Regions from separate parts of the Mesorhizobium sp. P2_D1 genome, predicted to be linked through region 1. Evidence: predicted binding sites of a transcription regulator. Region 1 holds the regulator's gene; the other holds the start of a gene.
What was found. The regulator LexA, encoded in region 1, represses DNA repair genes until DNA is damaged. The targets are predictions, from matches to a motif close to TGTTCNNNNTGTGTTCNG.
Positions count from the first base shown of each region.

Region 2: a site for LexA is predicted at 7,639-7,656, ahead of recA (recombinase RecA). Genes of this name have one in related genera too.

Region 1 is NZ_JBFUDZ010000038.1:27,632-36,392, reverse strand. It holds gene AC1D0I_RS23655 (AMP-binding protein) at 1-364, shown strand, start outside; gene kynA (tryptophan 2,3-dioxygenase) at 361-1,197, shown strand; gene kynU (kynureninase) at 1,202-2,449, opposite strand; gene AC1D0I_RS23640 (GntR family transcriptional regulator) at 2,612-3,349, shown strand; gene lexA (transcriptional repressor LexA) at 3,710-4,447, shown strand; gene AC1D0I_RS23630 (ComEC/Rec2 family competence protein) at 4,441-6,903, opposite strand; gene gltX (glutamate--tRNA ligase) at 7,006-8,430, shown strand; gene gltA (citrate synthase) at 8,615-8,761, shown strand, end outside.
Region 2 is NZ_JBFUDZ010000010.1:27,966-36,860, reverse strand. It holds gene AC1D0I_RS10285 (NADP-dependent isocitrate dehydrogenase) at 1-86, shown strand, start outside; gene AC1D0I_RS10280 (glutathione S-transferase family protein) at 111-737, shown strand; gene AC1D0I_RS10275 (PhzF family phenazine biosynthesis protein) at 772-1,551, opposite strand; gene AC1D0I_RS10270 (DUF2269 family protein) at 1,568-2,056, opposite strand; gene AC1D0I_RS10265 (SDR family oxidoreductase) at 2,053-3,348, opposite strand; gene alaS (alanine--tRNA ligase) at 3,359-6,025, opposite strand; gene recA (recombinase RecA) at 6,418-7,515, opposite strand; gene AC1D0I_RS10250 (carbohydrate kinase family protein) at 7,797-8,741, shown strand; gene AC1D0I_RS10245 (pseudouridine-5'-phosphate glycosidase) at 8,815-8,895, shown strand, end outside.

The DNA.
Region 1 (8,761 bases):
CTTCACCCAGGACGAAAACGGCTTCTTCCATTTCGCCGCCCGCTCCGACGACATGATCGTCAGCGCCGGCTATAACATCGCCGGCCCCGAGGTCGAGGCAGCGCTGCTGGCGCACCCGGACGTCGCCGAATGCGCTGTCATCGGCGCTGAGGATGCCGAACGCGGCCAGATCGTCGAGGCGCATGTTGTGCTGGTGCAAGGTGTGGCACCTGACGCGATGACCATCAAGCGCCTGCAGGACCATGTCAAAGCGACGATCGCGCCCTACAAATATCCGCGATCTGTGAAGTTCATTGCTGCGTTGCCCAAGACGCAGACCGGTAAAATCCAGCGCTTCCGGCTGCGCACGGAGAAAATCAGTTGAGCGAGCCATACGATCCGGCCTCCGAAGGCGCACAGATGTCGTTCAAGGAGCGCATGTCCTACAGCGACTATCTGCACCTGGAGAAAGTGCTGGAAGCCCAGACGCCGCTGTCGTCGGCGCATGACGAGATGCTGTTCATCATCCAGCATCAGACCTCTGAGCTGTGGATGAAGCTTGCCTTGCACGAGATCGGTGCCGCGATACGCTCGATCCGCGCCGACCGCCTCGAGCCGAGTTTCAAGATGCTATCGCGCGTCGCCCGCATTTTCGAGCAGTTGAACAATGCCTGGGACGTGTTGCGGACAATGACACCCAGCGAATACACCGAATTCCGCGACGCGCTCGGCCAATCCTCGGGTTTCCAGTCCTGGCAGTATCGCGCCATCGAGTTCATGGCCGGCAACCGCAACCTCGCCATGCTCGGCCCGCACAAGCACCGGCCGGACCTCACCGGGAAGCTTGAGGCGATCCTGGCCGAACCGTCGCTCTACGACGAAGCGCTGCTGCTGCTCGCCCGCAACGGATTCGACATCGGTGCTGACGCCAACCGTACCGACTGGCGTGAGACGCGCACCGAGAATGAAGCGGTCCTGGTCGCCTGGCAGACAGTCTACCGCGACCCGCAGCGCTACTGGATGTTCTACGAGCTGGCTGAAAAACTGGTCGACTTCGAGGATTATTTCCGCCGCTGGCGCTTCAATCACGTGACCACGGTCGAACGCATCATCGGCCTGAAGCGCGGCACCGGTGGCACGTCGGGTGCGTCCTACCTGAAGAAGATGCTCGAGGTCGTCCTGTTTCCGGAACTCTGGACAGTTCGCACCCGGCTCTAGCTTCTCAGGTCACCGCGGTTTTGACCGCGAAACGCGCGTCTTGCCAGACGCCAGTGCGCAGGATGTCTTCCAGCATGTCGACCGCCTGCCAGACATCCTTGTAGCCGATATAGAGCGGCGTGAAGCCGAAGCGGATGGTCGAAGGCGCCCGGAAATCGCCGATCACGCCGCGCTCGATCAAGGCCCGCATCACCTGGTAGCCGCTGGGGTGGATGAATGACACCTGGCTGCCGCGCTCGTTGCCGTTACGCGGGCTTTCAAGCTCGAGCCCGTACGCCCCGCACCTTGCTTCGACCAGCTGGATGAACAGATCGGTCAGCCCGATGCTCTTTTGGCGCACCGCCACCATGTCGACATCGTTCCAGAGGTCCAGGGCGCCCTTGAGCGCCCGCATCGACAACACCGGCTGCGTGCCACACAGGAACCGGCGAATGCCGGTGCCTGCGGCATAGCCTTGTTCGAAGGCGAACGGCCGCGCATGCCCCCACCAGCCGCTGAGCGGCTGATAGACATCACCGTGGTGCCGCTGTGCGGCATAGATGAAGGCTGGCGAACCCGGGCCGCCATTGAGGTACTTGTAGGTGCAGCCGATGGCGAAATCGGCATTGGCAGCGTCGAGTTCGACCGGCAGCGCGCCGGCGGTGTGACAGAGATCCCAGACGATCAGCGCACCAGCCTGATGGGCCTTGCGCGTCAGCGCCGCCATGTCGCGCAACTGGCCGGATTTGTAGTTGACGTGGTTGACCAGGATAACGGCGACGCGCTCGTCGATCAGTTCCTCGATATCAGGCGCGTCGACGCCCTCGAGCCGCAGGACCGTACCCGGCCGCGTCGAAGCAACGCCCTCGGCCATATAGAGATCGGTCGGGAAGCTGTCGCCCTCGGCGACGATGACCGACCGGTCCGGACGCATCGCGAGCGCCGCATGCAGCACCTTGTAGATATTGATCGACGTCGTATCGCAGACCACAGTCTGACCGGCCGCGGCGCCGATCAGGCGTCCGAGCTGGTCGCCGAGCTCGACCGGCATGTCGAACCAGCCGGCGGTGTTCCAGGCACGGATGAGGTCCTGCGCCCATTCCTGTGTGGCGGCCTTGTTCAGTTCGTCGAAGACGGCGGGAGAAGCCGCGCCAAGCGAATTGCCGTCGAGGTAGATCACCCCTTGCGGCAAGACGAAACGATCGCGCATGGAACGCAGCGGGTCCGCGGCATCCATCGCCTCGATTGCAGCGAGATCGGGAGTTGCATTCATGGTCGACTATCCCCGCGCATGGGCGTGCTCAGATGAACATATCAGGCGAAACCGTAGGCGATCATGGGCAGTCCCTTGGGTCTTGTCAAACATTATATATAATTTACGAAATGGAAGGCTTTCATATATAATCACCCGACCAATTGGTACGGATGGTCGGCAATGCTGGACGACGAGCACTTCTCGAAGACAGAGGCAGCCTACAGGTTGCTGCGCCGCGATATCCTCACCACCCGTCTGAAGCCCGGCGCGCCGCTCAAGCTCAGCGCGTTGCGCAACAGCTACGGCATCGGCTGGACACCGCTGCGCGAGGCACTCTCGCGGTTAGAGGCCGAGCGCCTGGTGACCGCCATCAGCAATCGCGGCTTTGCCGTCGCCGCGGTCTCGCGCAACGAGTTGGAAGATCTGTCACGCGCCAGATTGGTGGTTGAACTGCCTCTGCTCCAGGAATCGATTGAGAAAGGCGGCCGTGAATGGGAGGACGCCGTCGTCGCTGCCCACTACCGGCTGTCGCGCAGCAGGACCGCGGTCGACGACCCGTCCGACGAAGTGGTCGACGAATGGGATGAAAAGCACGAGGCTTTCCACGCGGCACTGCTCAGCGCGGCGGCGTCCCCCTGGCTGCTGACCTTCCACTCCACGATCGCGGATCAGTTGCGTCGCCATCACCGCTTTCTTGGCCTGGCGCCAACCTTGCGGGCGGCCGCCGGTCTCCTGTACGGCCACGAAGAGGCCATGGAGGCGTTGCGCCAGGCCGTCGCGATCGAACATCATACCGCGCTCATGGAAGCGGCGCTGGATCGCGACATCGAGCGCGCGAAAACCCTGATGGTTGCCCACATCGGCTACACGCTGCATGTCTATGTCCATGCCGGCGACGGCAGCACAAACAAGCGGTAATGCGGCGAGGAACGATATGGGCAATTCCTCCGCCAAAGTTGGCATTTTGGCTCCCTTTCGTTCACGGGAGCCACGACCGGTGAAGTGAACCGAGCCCCCTTGTCGAGCTCCAGCATTAGCCGAGGCCAAGCCCGACACAGGGTGGGCAGCAGGCCATTAACCATAGCAATTTCAATCCAACCAAGCGCCCGGCGGTGGCAGGCAAGCGTCGATAGCGACCCACTGCCGGGGCGCCGAATAATTTCAGCCGCCTTAACAAGTTCATTAAACTTTAAACGGTTGCGGAACACAACTGGAACAGATAGTGTTTGTTCTGGGTTTGTTTTTCCGATTCTGGTTTTGGGTAACCTGGGGGCTGCCATGCTGACGCGCAAACAACATGAACTGCTGATGTTCATCCACGAACGGCTCAAGGAAAGCGGCATTCCGCCATCCTTCGACGAGATGAAGGAAGCGCTCGACCTTGCCTCCAAATCCGGCATACACCGGCTGATCACGGCGCTGGAGGAGCGCGGCTTCATTCGCCGCCTGCCCAATCGGGCGCGCGCGTTGGAAGTGCTGCGGCTGCCGGATTCGATCGCGCCAGGCCTCAACGCGGCAAAGAAGTTCTCGCCAAGCGTCATCCAGGGCAGCCTCGGTCAAGGCGGCCTTGGCCGGCAACTCAAGCCTGCGTCTTCGCGGATGCCTTCGGCCGGCAATGACGACGACGTGGTTTCCGCCGTGTCGATCCCGGTCATGGGACGCATCGCGGCCGGTGTGCCGATCGACGCCATCCAGCACCAGACGCATTCGATCTCGGTGCCGCCGGACATGATCATGGGCGGCGAACACTATGCCCTGGAGGTCAAGGGCGACTCGATGATCGAGGCCGGCATCTTCGACGGCGATACCGTCATCATCCGCAACGCCGATACAGCCAGCCCTGGTGAGATCATCGTGGCGCTGGTGGATGAAGAGGAAGCGACGCTGAAGCGGTTCCGCCGCAAGGGTGCCTCGATTGCTCTCGAAGCCGCCAACCCGGCCTATGAAACCCGCATTTTCGGACCGGACAGGGTCAAGGTGCAAGGCAAGCTCGTCGGGCTGATCAGGCGCTACTGAGCAGGGCTTGCGACCGGCTTTTCGGGTTTGCGGTAGGGTGGCAGGCCCCTCGCCTCGCGCGAAAACTTGCGCTGCGTGTGCCAGGGCCGGTATGGGCTGTCCACCGCGAAGCTGATCGTCGCAGGCGCGGTGGCCGATTGGCGATCGAAGAAGACGGCCGCGCTACCCTTGCGGGCCAGTTGTCGCTTGGTGATGACGAGCACTAGCGGATTGTGACAGGGGTCATAGGCCGTGGCGTCATTGATGACGATCAGGTCGGCGAAGCCGCAGGCCATCCAGGCCTCCTTTCGGTCTTCGACATGCGCGATGATCGCACCGGATGGATGCTTGGCGAGACAAATGCCCGATGTGCAATAGAAAGGCGCTCCCGACGGCAGCTCGGCGGCATCGGCTATCTCGAATTGCCCGTCTCCTTTGCTGAACACCTCCGGTATGACGATGGTCTCGGATGTCAGCGCGCGTTTCCAGTTGTCGACCGTGAATTCGTTCGGGCGTGCCCGGCTGACGGCGAGTTCGCCACCCCCGATCGGCAGCGCAACCAGCCGGGCGTCCTCCGAGATCAGCACGTCCGGTGCGCGCGTGTCCGAGACGGTCAACAGGCCGGCAAGCGCGAACGGAAGGGCTGCGAGCCGCAGCCATGTCGTGGCCATCGTCGCGATGACCAAGGCAATCGCAACCAGCAGGACGGACTGCTGCGAAATCAACCCGACCGCGTCGACCGGCGAGCGCTGGGAAATCCATCCGGACATGGCGATCATCACCGTCAGGCCTTTGCCCATCACGTAAAGAAAGGGGCCATCGGCGCCAAAGGGCATCGCAAGCGCACTGAGGACGGCGAAAGGCATCACAACCAGCGAGACGTTTGGCATGATGGCCAGATTGGCGAACAGGCTGAGCGGCGACACCCGCTGAAAATGCCAGATGGCAAACAGCGCCGTGGCAGAACCGGCGATGATGGAGGTCATGGCAAGGCCGCCCATCGCCAACAGGAATTTTCTGGTGAGAAAGCCAGGCAGAGATCGCCGTGGCGGCGGCGGTTTCGTTTTCGCCGCACGATGATCAGACCAGCCGGCATAGGCACCGACCAGAGCCGCGGTCGCCGCGAACGACATCTGGAAACTTGGGCCGACCACTTCATGCGGCGACACCAAAATGACCGCGATCGCCGAGATCGCCAGGTTGCGCATGGTCAGCGCCGCCCGATCGAACAGCACGGCAATCAGCATCACCGCCAGCATGATGAAGCTGCGCTCTGCGGCAACGACGACGCCTGAGATGACGAGATAGGCGGCGATCGAGAAAAGCGCGGCGGCCGCGGCGTATTTCTTGACTGGCCGGCGCGCGGAAAAGTCCGGAAACAGGGCGAAGGCGCTGCGCATCAGCATCATGATTGTGCCGGCCACCAGCGCCATGTGCAGCCCTGAAATGGAGATGACGTGGTAGATGCCGGTGCGCCGCATCGCTTCGTTGATCTCATCGGGAATGCCGGCGCGTACGCCGACGATCAGCGCCGCGGCGATCTCGCCTTCGGCGCCACCGATACTGCCCCTGATATGGTCGGCGATGGCTTCACGGGCATTTTCTATCCCCGAGGCAAGGCGGGCTGACAGCGGAATGTCGTCGTCATTGCCGGCGACAAGCTTTGGATTGCCGAGGAAAAACCCGCTGCCGCCAATGCCGGCGAAATAGCTGTCGAAGGAGAAGTCGTAGCTGTCCGGCCGCACCGGGCCGGTGGGCGGCAACAGCTTGGCGTAGCCGGTGACCAGCGAGCCTGGGGTTATCTCTGCCGGGATCTTTCGTGCCGAAAGCCGAATCCGCTCCGGCGCATAGCGCAATTTCGGCCTGGCTGTCGACGTCACGTCGATGGTCAGCCGGATGCGGCCGGACTCCATTCGGTCAAGCGAGACGACGCGGCCGGTCACTTGAGTCGAGATTTCCGAACCGAGCAACTGCGTTCCCGCCCGCCATGTCTCGACCTTGCCGGCGAGCAGGCCGAGCGTGCACAGCACCGCAGCCATGAAACAAAGATGGGCTTTCGGCCTGGAACGCGAGACGAACGCGCAGAGCCCCGTCAGAACGACGACCGCGACAGGCTTCGCAAAATCAGGTTCCACCGTCAGCGAAAAATAGCCGATCGCTCCGATCGCCAGACAGACCGGCACCAGCAGGAAGGCTACGCCTCGATCAAGCTCCAGGCCCGCTGCCGTGGCCACGCTGTGGCGCAGCCGAGGCAGCGATATCCGGCCGATTTGCCGGCGCACGCGCACGATCCTGCCAACTTTGGCAACAGGAGCGGGGGCGGAGACATCCGCTTGCAACGGCGGGTTGCCGGGGGCCGGCACGAGAGGTGATGGCAGCGGTAACGCAGCCGGCAGCGGCGTCGCAAACAGGGACCGTTCGCTGACGCCAATAGCGGCGTCCTCGCCCTGATCCGAGCCCCGGCCCCGTCCAGCCATCGGGTCTGCCCCTTGCGCCCTCGACACCCTATGCTACATGAACGCGCAACGCGCGAAAGTCCGCGCAACCACACCCCGCTTCAGATGGTTTCCGAGAGTTTCATGTCCGACAAGGTCGTCACCCGTTTTGCCCCCTCGCCCACCGGTTACCTGCACATAGGCGGCGCGCGCACGGCGCTGTTCAACTGGCTGTACGCAAAGCACACTGACGGCACCATGCTGCTGCGCATCGAAGACACCGATCGCGAGCGCTCCAACGATGCCGCGACCGCAGCCATTCTCGACGGGCTTTCCTGGCTCGGCCTCTCCTGGGATGGCGAGGCCGTCTCGCAGTTCGAGCGCGCGCCGCGTCATCGCGAGGTGGCCGAGGAGCTCGTGCGCATGGGCAAGGCCTATTACAGCTACGAGACGCCTGCCGAGCTCGAGGCAATGCGCGAGGCAGCACGCGCCAAGGGCCTGCCGCCCCGCTATGACGGCCGGTGGCGTGACCGGGACCCCTCCGAGGCGCCCGCAGGCGCCAAGGGCGCCATCCGCATCAAGGCGCCGACCACGGGCGAGACGGTGGTGCACGACCGTGTCCAGGGCGAGGTGCGCTTCCCCAACAAGGATCTCGACGACTTCATCATCCTGCGTTCGGACGGCAACCCGACCTATATGCATGCCGTCGTCGTCGACGACCACGACATGGGCGTCACCCACATCATCCGAGGCGACGACCATTTGACCAATGCCGCCCGCCAGACGGTGATCTACGACGCCATGGGCTGGGACGTGCCGTCCATGTCGCATATCCCGCTGATCCACGGCGCCGATGGCGCCAAGCTGTCGAAGCGGCACGGTGCGCTCGGCGTCGAGGCCTATCGCGCCATGGGCTACCTGCCGGAGGCGTTGCTGAACTACCTGGCGCGCCTCGGCTGGAGCCATGGCGACGACGAGATCATGTCGATCAAGGACATGATCTCCTGGTTCGACATCAGCGATGTGAACAAGGGCGCCGCCCGCTTCGACTTCGCCAAGCTCGAGGCGCTGAACGGCGTCCATATGCGCCGCATGAGCGATGCTGAGCTGTTCGACATCTTCATCGCCACCCTGCCCTATCTCGAGGGGGGGCCGGCGATGGCCGCGCGCCTCGACGACAGGAACAAGGCGCAACTGCTGGCAGCGCTGCCCGGCCTGAAGGAGCGCGCCAAGACACTGGTCGAACTTGTCGACGGCGCCGCCTTCCTGTTTGCCACCCGGCCGCTGCCGATCGACGACAAGGCGGCACTGCTGCTCAATGAAGACGCGCGCAAGATCCTGCGCGGCGCTCACGAAGCTTTGACGACCCTGTCAGGTGACTGGACGGCCACTGCGGCTGAAGCCGCCGTGCGCGACTATGCGCAGGCCGGCGGCCACAAGCTTGGCGCCGTGGCCCAGCCTTTGCGCGCCGCCCTGACTGGCAAAAGCACCTCGCCGGGTGTGTTCGACGTGCTTGCCGTGCTCGGCCGCGAGGAAAGCCTGGCGCGCATAGCGGATCAAATCGATTAGGAGCGAACTGGCCCAAGAAGATTGGCATTGAAAGGCGCGTTTCGCAGTGCAACATTAGGCCCTGGCCCAATCTGGCACGCACCTCCTAGAATGCGGTGGCGAATACGCGCATTGCGGTGATTTCGACGTGTCGCTCTGCGGAATTTTGCCTTTGCCGGCATGAGGAAACAAGAAGGAGTTTGCAATGACCGAAGCTGCGAAAAAACTGGATTTGGGCGGCAACACCCACGAGGCCACGGCAACGCTTGAATTCGCCGGCAAGACGCACGAGTTCAAGGTGCGAAGCGGCTCGGTCGGGCCTGATGTCATCGACATCGCCTCGCTCTACAGC
Region 2 (8,895 bases), on a different contig from region 1:
TGCTGATCGGCCCCGACCAGCCCTGGCTCTCGACCACCGGCTTCCTCGACAAGATCGACGAGAACCTGCAGAAGGCGATGGCCTGACCAGGCAAGACCCGGGAGGGGTATATGGGCAAGCCCGTCGTCTACGGCGCGGACTACAGCGTCTATGTGCGCATCGTGCGGCTCGTGCTCGAGGAGAAAGGCATCGACTACGGGCTTGTGCCGGTCGATGTCTTTGCCGCCGAGGGCATTCCCGCCTGGTATTTCGAACATCACCCGTTCGGCCGCATTCCGGCCTTCGAGCATGACGGGTTTCGCCTTTTCGAGACGAGCGCGATTGCAGGCTATGTCGACGAAGCCTTTGACGGGCCGGCGCTGCAGCCGAAGGATCCGCGCGGCCATGCGCGGATGAACCAGTTCATCGGCATGCTCGACGCCTATGCCTATCGGTCGATGGTCTGGGATGTCGCCGTCGAACGGTTGGAGAAGGAGGCGCCCGACGAGGCACTGATCGCCAAAGGGCTTTCGCAGGCGAGCAAGGCGCTTCAGACGCTCTCCTCACTGAAAGCGCCGGGTCCATGGTTGCTTGGCGACCAGCTGACGCTGGCCGATCTGCATGCGGCGCCGATCATCGGTTATTTCGTCAAGGTCGCCGAGGGGCAAAAGCTGCTCGCCGAGTTCCCCGAGATCCAGGCCTGGTGGGACCGGATCGCTGCCCGTCCAGGCTTTGCCGCGAGCGGTCCCGCGGCCTGATCAGCCTGCGCTCGTTGTTCATCCGGCCTGTTGATCATTCCGGAAGGTAGATTTCCGCCTTCATGAAGGTCTTGGCACGACCCAGGATCAGCACGCGATCGCCGGCCAGGTCACACAAGAGGTGCCCGCCACGCTGTGAGCACTGGAAGGCCGACAGGTGGGTCTTCCCAAGTTTTTCAGCCCAGTACGGCACCAGCGTCGCATGAATGGAGCCGGTCACCGGATCCTCGGGGATGCCGGCTCCGGGAACGAAATAGCGGGAGACGAAGTCATGCGTTTGGCCGCGCGCGGTAATGACAAGGCCGAGCGGGTGGAAAGCCCCGATCCTGAGCAGATCGGGAACAAAGGACCGGACGGATTGCTCGTCGGCAAGCTCGACGAACAGGTTCTCAAAATTGCGAAAGCCCGCAACCGGATGCGGCGACAATATCTCCTGCAGCGCCAGCATGGTTTCGCCATCGACAGGCTGCGGCGGAAAACATGGCAGATCGAGCTGGTAGGCGCCTTGCCGCTGAGAGACCCGCAACTCGCCCACTCGCGTGGCAAAGGCCATGTCATCGGCCACATCGTGTTGCTCGGCCAGCACATGGGCGGTCGCCAGGGTGGCGTGTCCGCAGAAGTCGACTTCATGAACGGGTGTGAACCAGCGCAAGTCCCAGCCCTTACCGTTCGGCCGCGAAAAGGCGGTTTCGGCAAGATTGTTCTCGTTTGCGATGGCCTGCATCACCTCGTCTGCCAGCCAGTCCTGCAAGATGAGGACGGCAGCGGGGTTGCCCTGAAAGGCGCGCTCGGCAAAGGCATCGACCTGGTACATGGTCAGCGTCGGCACATCATCCTCCGAAAAGACTGATCGCCGGCCGGGCGACCATCAGCCAAACGATGGCAAGCACGGCAGCGAAAGCCGGAAAGCCGCAAGCAAACCAGATGCGAAAAAGGCGCTTTTCCTCGAGGGGCAGCGGTCGATTTTCGATGGCCGCCTGTCGCGCCAGATTTCGTATCCGAATCTGGATCCAGACCACCGGCAGCCAGAACAGACCCGTCACGACATAAAGCAGCAGCGACAGTACAATCCAGCCCTCGGACAGCGGCCACCCCAATGCCCGAGCAAGCAACACGCCGGTGATCGGCTGCACGACGACCGCGGTTGCCGTGAATATGGTGTCGGCGATGACAACCGTGCCCGCGACATGGGCGACCAGCTCGGCGCGACCGGTGCGCTGCGCCATCAGCATGAAGAAGGCGATCCCGGCGCCGGTGCCAAAGAGAACCGTGGCGCCAATGACATGCGTCCAGCGCAGTATGTCGGCCCAGAGGTTCATCTCTCGTCGAGGACCGCCAGCGCCACAAGCACCAGGCACAGCATGGGGATCGTCTTGACCAGCGGCCCCAGCGGCGCGAGCCATAGACCGGGAACGAGAAGCGTCGACGCCGCCAGATAAAACAGCGTGATGGCTATCATCGCCAGCAGCGCTGGCCGAGCAAAGGGCCGGACCAGAACCGCCGCGCCGGCCAGGATATCCGCAGCACTGCCGGCAAGAACCGACATGTCCGCCAATTTCGCCGACACGCCGCGTGAGACAAGAATGGAAGCGGCCTCGTCTTGCCGGATCAGGCCGATGATGCCCGAAGCAAGCCAGAACAGGGACAGGCAGCCGAAGATGACAGGTTTTGCCAGCCAGAGGCGCGCGAACCATCGCTCCTGGACATGGGCCGGCATGGCGGCCAGCGTTGCTTCCAGCGGCTGCAGCGGATGGCCGCAAATCTGGTTCCATGGCCCGGCATTGCCGGTCACGCCACGCGCCAGCGCGGCAAGGGCTGCGCTGCGCAAAGGCGATCGCCAGCCAAGGAGGCCGAGGCCATCGGCGGTCACGGCAGCAAGACGGCCGACAATGGCCGGCACCGGTACGACCTTCGCCTGCGGCAGGCCAAGCCATGCCCGAAAGGCCAGGAGAACATCGGCGAGCGGTCTGGCTTGCGCCTCGACGAGATCGACGGCAGTACGGGGCGGCAGCGATCCGGCGACAGCGCGCGAGACCGCTTCAGCAACGTCGGTGACCGCCACGGTCTGGATCGGCTGGCGCGACATGACGGCAGGGATAAAAGCGGGGAAGGCCGCAAGGGCGCGCAAAAGGGCTGTCCCGCCATAGGCGGCGGGCGCGATCACCAAACCCGGGCGCAGGATCGTCCATTCCAGCGCAGAGCTTGCGACAGCCCTGTCGCCTTGCGCCTTGCTGTTGAAGAAAGCGTCGCTGGAGGAGAGGTCGGCGCCGATCGCGGAAATCTGGACAATACGGTGCACGCCGGCCTGTTCGCATGCCGCGACCAGCGCCACCACCGAATGCCGGTGGATGGCGTCGAGGCGATCGCGCGGGCCGTCCTGCAAGGCGCCCGCCGCATTGACGATTGCATCCATGCCGGTGACCACCGGCAGCCAGTCGTCAGCGGCAAGCAGCCGTGACATGTCGGCGGCGATCCAGCGCACCGCCGGCCAGCGCCGCTCGGCATCCACGACATCGCGACCAAGGCCGGCTACATGATGACCGTCGCGAAGCAGACGGCCGACGACGGCTTCGCCGATCAGACCGTAGCCGCCAAGGACGAGCACCTTCATGCAGGGACTTTCAGGCTGCCTCCAGCGCCGCCTTGACCGCGGCGATCGCATCACTGGCTTTCGAGGCGTCCGGGCCACCGGCCTGCGCCATGTCGGGCCGTCCGCCGCCACCCTGACCGCCCAATGCTGCGGAGGCCACGCGCACCAGATCGACGGCGCTGAAACGGCCTACCAGATCATCGGTGACAGCGACCACGACGCTCGCCTTGTTGTCGTCGCCGGCGCCGACGAAGACGACGACGCCGGAACCGAGCGAGCTCTTGCCGGCATCGGCCAGCGGCTTCAGATCCTTCGGCGAAACACCCGAAACCGCCTTGCCGAGGAAGCCGACGCCGGCGACAGTCTCGTTCTCCGACGGCGCACCCGCCGCGGCACCGCCGCCCAGCGCCAGTTTCTTGCGCGCTTCGGTCAGTTCCTTCTCGAGCTTCTTGCGCTCGTCGAGCAGCGCCTCGACGCGCGCCGGCACGTCGGCCGGCGAGATCTTCAGCGTCGCGGCGACCGATTTCAAACGCCGGTCCTGCTCGTCGAGATGCTTGCGCGCGGCCTCGCCGGTCAAAGCCTCGATGCGGCGCACGCCGGCGGCGACCGCGCTGTCCGACACGACACGCACCAGACCGATATCGCCGGTCGCCCTGACATGCGTACCGCCGCAGAGTTCGACCGAATAGGGCCGGTTGGCCTTGGCGCCATGCAGGCCGGTGCCCATCGACACGACGCGCACTTCATCGCCGTACTTCTCGCCGAACAGCGCCATGGCGCCCTCGGCAATGGCATCGTCGACCGACATCAGGCGCGTGCTCACCGGGCCGTTCTGGACGACGATCTCGTTCGCCATGCGCTCGACCTCTTCGAGATCCTCGGGCGATATCGGCTTGTTGTGCGAGATGTCGAAGCGCAGGCGCTCGGGCGCGACCAGCGAACCCTTCTGCGCGACATGGGTGCCCAGAACCTCGCGCAGCGCCTCATGGATCAGATGCGTCGCCGAATGGTTGGCGCGCAGCCTGGAGCGTCTGTCATGGTCGACCTTGAGCTCGACGACAGCGCCGGTCTTGACCGTGCCGCTGGCCACCTTGCCGATATGGACGAACAGGCCATCGGCCTTCTTCTGCGTATCGGAAATCTCGATCGAGAAGCCTTCGCCTGACATGATTCCGGTATCGCCCATCTGGCCGCCGGACTCAGCATAGAACGGCGTCTGGTTGACGACCACGGCAACCGCCTCGCCCTTGCTTGCGCTGTCGACGGTCTTGCCGTCCCTGACCAGCGCCTGGATGAGGCCTTCCGCCTGCTCGGTCTCGTAACCGAGGAATTCGGTGGCCCCCGCCTTCTCGCGCACCGGGAACCAGATCGTCTCTGTGGCCGCGTCGCCGGAGCCTGCCCAGTGAGCGCGCGCCTCGGCCCTCTGCCGCTCCATGGCATTGGTGAAGCCGGCCAGATCGACCGAGATGCTGCGCTGGCGCAGCGCATCCTGCGTCAGATCGAGCGGGAAGCCGTAGGTGTCGTAGAGCTTGAAGGCCGTCTCGCCGTCCAGCATGTCGCCGGCGCCGAGCTTTTCCGTCGCCTCCGAAAGCAGGCCGAGGCCACGCACCAGCGTCTTGCGGAAACGCGTTTCCTCGAGCTTCAGGGTCTCTGTGATCAACTGCTCGCCGCGCACCAGTTCCGGATAGGCCTGGCCCATCTCGCGGACCAGGGCCGGCACCAGGCGCCACATCAAGGGATCGCGGGCACCGAGCAACTGTGCATGGCGCATGGCGCGGCGCATGATGCGGCGCAGCACATAGCCACGGCCTTCGTTCGACGGCAGCACACCGTCGGCGACCAGGAAGGACGACGAGCGCAGATGATCGGCAATGACGCGGAAGGACGCGACCGTCTCCTTGTCGGGACCGTGCCCGATGGCGGAGGACGCCGCGTCGATCAGATGACGGAACAGATCGGTTTCAAAGACGCTCTCCACCCCTTGCAGGATGGACGCCATGCGCTCCAGGCCCATGCCGGTGTCGATGGACGGGCGCGGCAGGTCTATGCGCTCCTCCTTCGTCACCTGTTCATACTGCATGAACACCAGGTTCCAGAATTCGAGGAAGCGGTCGCCATCCTCCTCCGGGCTGCCGGGAGGGCCGCCCCAGATGTGTTCGCCGCGGTCGATGAAGATCTCCGAGCACGGCCCGCACGGTCCGGTGTCGCCCATCGCCCAGAAATTGTCCGAGGTCGCGATGCGAATGATGCGGTCGTCGGAAAAACCGGCGATCTTCTTCCAGAAGCCCGCCGCCTCGTCGTCCGTGTGATAGACCGTGACCAGCAGCTTGTCCTTGTTCAGCCCGAATTCCTTGGTGATCAGGTTCCAGGCAAGCTCGATGGCGCGCTCCTTGAAATAGTCGCCAAAGGAGAAATTGCCGAGCATTTCGAAGAAGGTCAGATGGCGCGCGGTGTAGCCGACATTGTCGAGGTCGTTGTGCTTGCCGCCGGCGCGGACGCTCTTCTGCGCGGTCGAGGCGCGCGAATAAGGCCGCTTCTCCAGGCCGGTGAAGACGTTCTTGAACTGCACCATGCCGGCGTTGGTGAACATCAGCGTCGGATCGTTGCGCGGCACCAGCGGGCTCGACGCGACGATCTCGTGACCCTCCTTGCAGAAGTAGTCGAGAAAAGTCGACCGGATCTCGTTCACGCCACTCATGAATGCTGCCTTTTCGAGAAAACCGCCGGCAAACCGGCGGAAAATGGGCTCTGGGTCTCAAAGCGCGTCGCGCTGAAAACGGATTCAGTCGACGCGCTTCAAGTTTTTGCTTCCATGCATGTCGCTGTCCCAAAACCGCTGCGCACTTTTGGACGACATCCATAAGAAAATAGACTTGGCCTTTTAGCGGTCGCACCGCACCCTGTCCAGAAACACGGAATTGGTCCAAATCGCGCGCTTGCCGACCATCGACGCCGGCCGCAAAACGAAAAACCGCCGGCTCGAAAGCCGGCGGTTTGGAACGCAAAAAACACTGAACTCAATTACATAAGCTTGAGATAATAGAACAGGATTATGGCCGATCTTCGGCCGGCATCCTGTGCACGAAGTTGTTACATCGCGCCGGACTCCTCCTCGAAGCCGTCGTCGCCGCTCTCGGCGCCGCCATTCTCGAGGAATTTCTCGGCGATCAACCCGGCATTCTGCCTGAGCGCCAGTTCGATCTCGCGCGCCGTGTCGGGATTGTCGCGCAGGAACAGCTTGGCATTCTCGCGGCCCTGGCCGAGACGCTGCGAATTGTAGGAGAACCAGGCGCCCGACTTCTCGACCACGCCGGCCTTGACCCCGAGGTCGACCAGTTCGCCGGTCTTGGATACGCCCTCGCCATACATGATGTCGAACTCGACCACCTTGAAGGGCGGCGCCAGCTTGTTCTTGACCACCTTGACACGAGTCTGGTTGCCGACGACCTCGTCGCGGTCCTTGACCGAGCCAATGCGGCGGATGTCGAGGCGGACCGAGGCGTAGAATTTCAGCGCGTTGCCGCCCGTCGTGGTCTCGGGCGAACCGAACATGACGCCGATCTTCATGCGGATCTGGTTGATGAAGATGACCATGGTGTTGGAGCGCGAGATCGAGGCGGTCAGCTTGCGCAGCGCCTGGCTCATCAGGCGGGCCTGCAGGCCGGGCAGCGAATCGCCCATCTCGCCTTCGATTTCGGCGCGTGGCGTCAGCGCCGCGACCGAATCGACCACCAGCACGTCGATGGCACCGGAGCGCACCAGCGTGTCGCAGATTTCCAGCGCCTGCTCACCCGTGTCGGGCTGCGAGATCAGAAGGTTTTCCAGATCGACGCCAAGCTTGCGGGCATAGACCGGATCGAGCGCATGCTCGGCATCGACGAAGGCGCAGATGCCGCCCTTCTTCTGGGCTTCCGCAACAGTGTGCAGCGCCAGCGTCGTCTTGCCCGAGCTTTCCGGCCCGTAGATTTCGATGATGCGGCCGCGCGGCAGGCCACCGACGCCAAGCGCGATGTCGAGGCCAAGCGAGCCGGTCGGCACGGTTTCAATCTCGACGACCTGCTCGTTCGCGCCGAGCCGCATGATCGAGCCCTTGCCGAAAGCCCGCTCGATTTGCGACAGCGCCGCATCCAGAGCCTTTGATTTGTCCACCGCTTTGTCCTCTACCAGCCGCAAAGAATTCTGAGCCATGATACATCACCCCTTGGTCGTCAATGAAGGCCGGACAATCCGTAATCCCTGCCTATTTGTACCTTTTTTGTTCTCGTTTGGCAAGAGGGTTCAAGTATCTGAAAGGCAATCAATATCCGGATTTGTTCTTTTTTTGTCCCAAGAATCACATCAGGAGCGCACCTCGCATTGGGCCAGTCGGCTCGATTGTTTCGATCTGCCGAATCGCCGCCCCGCATGCGAAGCTTCGTCACTTAGCGTAGCGCTTGTGCGGCTGGAATAACAAAGGTCATATCGCCGGCATGTTGAAATCTCCAAGAATCCTGGCCGTGGGCGGCGCCCATATCGACCGCCGTGGGCAGGTGTCCGGCGCTTACGTGCCGGCCGCGTCCAATCCCGGCACGATGCGGGAAGATGTTGGCGGCGGCGTCTTCAATGCTTTGCGCAGTGCGGTCCGGCGCGGTGTTTCGGCCTCGCTGCTGTCGGTGCGCGGCGGCGATGCCGCTGCCGATACGGTTTCAAGGGCCATCGCCAAAGCCGGGATAGCCGACCTGTCGGCGGTGTTCCTCGATCGCACGACGCCAAGCTATACGGCGCTGATCGACAGTGAGGGCGAGCTGATCGTTGGCTTTGCCGACATGGCGCTCTATGAGCTGGCGTTTCCCAAGCAGGTCAGGCGCTCCAAGGTGCGCGAGGTCATCGCTGCCGCCGACGCCGTCTTCTGCGACGCCAACCTGCCGACGGCGGCACTGGAGAGGCTCGTGGCACTCGCCGCCGGCAAACCCGTTTTCGCCATTGCCATTTCGCCGGCCAAGATCGTGCGCCTGAGGCCGGTGCTCGGCAATCTGGCAGTGGTCTTCATGAACCAGCGCGAGGCGGTCGCACTGGCCGGCCTGGACAGTGCGGCCTCCGGGCAGGACATCGTCGACGGGCTGAAACGTGCCGGGCTCAAAAGCGGCGTGGTGACAGCAGGTGGCGCTCCCATGCTGGGCTTCGATGAAGCCGGCGCCTTCTCGATCCTGCCGCCGACACCAAGAAAGGTCACCGACGTCACCGGCGCCGGCGATGCGCTGGCGGGAGCGACGGTCGCTGCCTCGCTGCGCGGCATGCCCTTGCGCGCGGCCCTGCGCGAAGGCATTGCCGCGGCGACGCTGGCCATCGAAAGCGCCGACGCCGTTCCCGATTTCACCACTGCTGATTTCACAGAGGCGCTGGCTCTTGTGCCGGATGCGCAGGAAGTGGCATGAGACCGGCCAGTTCATAGTGCCGGAGTGTTTTCGCGTCCAGGTGGAGACGCATCGCGCCGGATTGGAGATCAGGATGACACCAGAAACCGCCCGTCCCTTCATCGATATCCATGCGCCGGTTGCACAGGCCTTGGCCGCCGGGCGGCCGGTGGTG